2 regions of the Streptomyces sp. NPDC085481 genome follow, and region 1 is predicted to be linked to the other one. Evidence: riboswitches for the same ligand, from Rfam matches in the RefSeq annotation. Region 1 holds a riboswitch; the other holds the start of a gene.
What was found. A riboswitch is a leader RNA that binds a small molecule or an ion and turns the genes downstream of it on or off. The one in region 1 is predicted to bind cobalamin.
Positions count from the first base shown of each region.

Region 2: linked by a shared signal. The riboswitch ahead of ACIGEZ_RS00325 (cobalamin biosynthesis protein) and the one ahead of ACIGEZ_RS07345 (ABC transporter substrate-binding protein) in region 1 are both predicted to bind cobalamin.

Region 1 is NZ_JBITTJ010000002.1:328,584-330,780, reverse strand. It holds gene ACIGEZ_RS07355 (hypothetical protein) at 1-8, opposite strand, end outside; gene ACIGEZ_RS07350 (hypothetical protein) at 379-537, shown strand; cobalamin riboswitch at 911-1,095, shown strand; gene ACIGEZ_RS07345 (ABC transporter substrate-binding protein) at 1,325-2,197, shown strand, end outside.
Region 2 is NZ_JBITTJ010000001.1:57,998-60,194, forward strand. It holds gene ACIGEZ_RS00315 (anion permease) at 1-843, shown strand, start outside; gene ACIGEZ_RS00320 (hypothetical protein) at 860-1,081, shown strand; cobalamin riboswitch at 1,223-1,358, shown strand; gene ACIGEZ_RS00325 (cobalamin biosynthesis protein) at 1,392-2,197, shown strand, end outside.

The DNA of each region.
Region 1 (2,197 bases):
TCACTCACCACTACTCCCCCTGTACAGCTTTGGACATCCATGAGCATGTCCAATCGGAAATTACTTTCCACCTTAGCAACTATTTGCCAAGGGTGGCAGCGCACGCTCTGCGGCTACGCCACCGCGCCGGTCCATGCCATCCCCCACCCGGCCGACGCCTCCCCCGGCGAGAATGATTCTGCGTCACCTCCCGGGGCGCACCCGAAGAACGCCGCGTGCGGGTGCACCTCTCGCCGGTGCCTACCCGCGGCCGACCTGCAGCGGCGGTAACCGGTCGGCAGAGTCCAGCAGGTACAGCAGCTGGGGCGGGTCCGATGGCGCGCCGACCCTGACCTGTGGCCGGACCGTCGCTGGTGGAGGCGCGCCCAAGCCGGTCTGATGACGCTCGGGCTCCTGGTGTCCGCCGCCGTGCTCTTCCGGGTGGGGCTGACGGACACCCTCAGAGCACTGACCTTCGGCGGGCGGGTCATGGGGGTGGTGTTCCTGGCCGGCGCGCTGGTGGAGACGGTCGCGGCGGCGGCAGTCTTCGACTACTGAGGCAAGCGGGCCACCCGGTACGCGGGGCAGTGCGTGCTGCTGGGGGTCGTCATCGTGGCCGTCACCAGTCTGATGTTCCTGATCCCGCAGTGGGAGGGCGGCTATCACGCAGGGCTGTTCCGACTCCGGGTCTGCCTGGTGGCGTGGTCCGTCTGGGCACTGTGGGAGGTGAGCCGGCACATGGTCTGGCGGGGGATTCCGCACCAGAAGCCCCCGCAGCGCCGGCACCCGCGCGGTGATCCGGGCCCGTGCAGGGGCATCGTGGGGACGTCATCACGCCCGCCTTCCTGTGCCGCATCCCGTTGGCGCGGGTCACCTCAAGGCGACACCTCGTGTGGCTGGTCGCACAGTTGTGGGTCTGGCGTGGCCGTGGCCGGTTCTGCGATGCTTCCGTCCGACCAGCGACGGCGGAACGAGGAAGCCGGTGAGATTCCGGCACGGTACCGCCACTGTGTAGGGGGAGCGACTCCGCCATGGCCACCGCCCCATCCGGGGGTGGGAAGGCCGGAGAAGCTTTGATCCCGAGTCAGGAGACTCACGCCGTCGCACCTCGATGTACGGGGCGGATTTCCCCAGGAGAGGCGGTGGCACCCGTGTGCCTGCGTACCCACGGCGGCAGCTCTGCGCTGCCCGAGGCCCTGTGGGGCCAACCTGCCCGGCTTGACGCACGAGCCCGCTCCCTCAGGGTCTGACGGCCTCCTCCCCCAGCGGGTCCTTCCCGTACGCCGCATCACGCGCGCCCCGGATTGCCGGTGCGCGCTGCCCACGTATGCCACCAGGAGTCACCTTGTCCGTACGATCCGTCATGCCCGGCCGTCGTCAGGCCGCCGCGGCAGCCTTCCTCACGGTCGCCCTCACGCTCACCGCGTGTGGCAGCGACGCCGGCCCGCCCGCCGACGCCAAGGCCCACGCCGCCGGGGAGGGCTGCGTCAAGGACTTCGACCCGGCCAAGGACTATTTCCCGGTCAAGTCGACGGTGAAGCACGCCAAGAACTTCACGCTCCGGTACGAGAAGAGCTACCAGGTCCTCACCGTCAACGAGCCCTATCCCAAGGGCAAGCCGGAGTCGTACGTGCTGGTCAAGTGCGGTGCGCCGAAGCCGGAGCTGACCGGTGAGCTGGCGTCCGCGCAGCAGGTCACCGTTCCCGTCAAGAGCCTGTACTCCGCCTCCACCACTCACCTGCCGCTGCTCACCGAGACCGGCACCCTGGACGTCCTGACGGGTGTCGCGAGCGTCGCGAACATCTCCTCCGCCCAGGTGATCGAACGGGCGAAGGCGGGCAAGGTCACCGAGTACGCCAAGGACCGCACCCTCAACGCCGAGACAGTGATCGGCGCCAAGCCGGACGTGCTGATGACCCAGGGCACCGACGACCCGCAGTACCCCAAGCTGCGTCAGGCCGGTATCGCCGTGGTCGCCAACGCCGAGTGGCTGGAGTCCAGTCCGCTCGGCCGCGCCGAGTGGGTCAAAGCGATGGCCGCGCTCACGGGAGCGGAGAAGCGCGCCGGCGAGGTGTTCGACACCGTCGAGGGCGACTACCGGAAGGTCGCCGAGAAGGGCGCGCAGGCAGTCGCGGCGGGCAAGCCCGTCGAGGTGCTGCCCGGCACGATGTACCAGGGCACCTGGTACATGCCCGCCGGCGGCAGCTACGCCGCCCAG
Region 2 (2,197 bases), on a different contig from region 1:
GTCGCCGGTCTCGCCGCGATGGCCGCCACCAAGCTGACCTACCGGATCGGCGCCAACCCGAAGACGAAGGCCACGGCCAAGGGCTTCCGGGCCGGCCAGATCGCCTCCGCCGGTCTCGTCTCGCTCGCCCACGGCACCAACGACGCCCAGAAGACGATGGGCATCATCACCCTCGCCCTGGTCACCGGCGGCGTCCTCGCCCCCGGCTCCAACCCCCCGATGTGGGTCATCGTCGCCGCCGGTCTCGCGATCGCGCTCGGCACCTACCTCGGCGGCTGGCGCATCATCCGCACCATGGGCAAGGGCCTCACCGACCTCCAGCCGCAGCAGGGCTTCGCCGCCCAGACCAGCGCCGCCACGGTCATCCTGGCCTCCTCGCACCTCGGCTTCTCCCTCTCCACCACCCAGTCCTGCTCGGGTGCCGTGATGGGCGCGGGCCTCGGCCGCAAGGGCGGTGTCGTCCGCTGGTCGACCGCCACCCGGATGTTCGTCGCCTGGGGTCTGACCCTGCCCGCCGCGGGCCTGGTCGGCGCCGCCGCCGAGTTCCTCACCAAGCAGGGCACCTGGGGCATCGTCGCCGTCGCGATCCTCCTGATCGCCGGCTCCGGCGTCATCTGGTCGCTGTCCCGCCGCAAGCCGGTCGACCAGCACAACGTCACCGCCGACGACCTGGACGCGCAGGCCGAGCCCGCGGGCGTCGTCACCACCGCCATCGCGGCCGTCACCCCGCCGCCGCCGGCCGGCTCCGTCGCCGCCGTCACGGACGAGGACCTGAAGACCACCATCCCCGCCCCGAGCCCGGCGGACCCGGCCGCTCCCCCGGCCCCCGCCGCCGCGGTCTAAGGAACTGGAACCAAGCATGAAGATCGACTGGGCAGCTCTCGGCTCCGTCTTCGGAGTCAGCCTCGTGGCGACCGTCGCCCTCGTGGGCCTGTTCACCCTCGGCGTCGTCGGCCTCTCCAAGCAGGAGGAGGCCGCGGCGAACGGTGGCTCCGCCACCCTGGCCCGCACCGGCGCCTACGCCTGCTTCGCGCTGTGCGCGGCAGCCGTCGCGTACGGCATCTACCTGATCGTCGTCTGACCCGCGACACCTCGTCGTGCCCGGCACGACACCCTTCCGGCCGGGCGGCCCGCACCTCGCGTGCGGGCCGCCCGGCCGTCGTGTCTGTGGCGCTTCGCACAGTGACCCGACGCAGGTCAAAGGTGAGTTGACGGCTCTTCGCGCAGCGTGGTGGACTGCCGAGGCCATTACGGCGGCAAGCAGAGGAAGTCCGGTGCGAATCCGGCGCGGTCCCGCCACTGTGACCGGACCCGAGCGGTCCGGGAGTCAGGAACTCTCGCCGCCGGTCACGTCGATCCAGGGCGCGGACCCTGAGTGAGGACCTAGCGCCATGCCCGGCCGCAGCAGTGCCAGCCCCCCGTTCCCGGGCGGATTCGCGTACGGAGCGGCCGCCGGCCTCGCCGTCGACCTGCTCCTCGGCGACCCCCGCCGCGGGCATCCCGTCGCCGCGTTCGGCCGCGCCGCCGCCGCCGTCGAGCGCCGGCTGTGGCGCGACGACCGCGGCCGCGGCGCCCTGCACACCGCCCTCTGCGCCGGCTCGACCGTGGCGCTCGGCGCCCTCGCCGCCCGTACGGTACGGGGCAGCCGCACCGCCTCGATCGCCCTGACCGCCGCCTCCGTATGGGCCGTCGTCGGCGGTACGACGCTGGGGCGCGAGGCCCGCGCCATCGGCGGGGCGCTGGCGGCCGGGGACCTGGAGGTGGCCCGGGAGCGGCTGCCGCACCTGTGCGGGCGCGACCCGCACTCCCTGGACGGGCCCGCGATGGCCCGGGCGGTCGTCGAGTCGGTCGCCGAGAACACCTCCGACGCCGTCGTGGGCGCCCTGTTCTGGGGCGCGGTCGCGGGCGTGCCGGGCCTGGTCGGCTTCCGGGCGGTGAACACCCTGGACGCGATGGTCGGCCACAAGTCCCCGCGGTACCGGCGGTTCGGCTGGGCCTCGGCCCGCCTGGACGACCTCGCAGGCTGGCCGGGCGCCCGGCTCACCGCCGTACTCGCCACCGTCGCCGGGGGGAATCCGCGCGGTGCGCTGAGGTCCTGGCGTACGGACGCGTCGAAGCACCCGAGCCCCAACGCGGGCCCGGTGGAGGCCTCGTTCGCGGGGGCGCTCGGCGTACGGCTCGGCGGCACCCTGGCGTA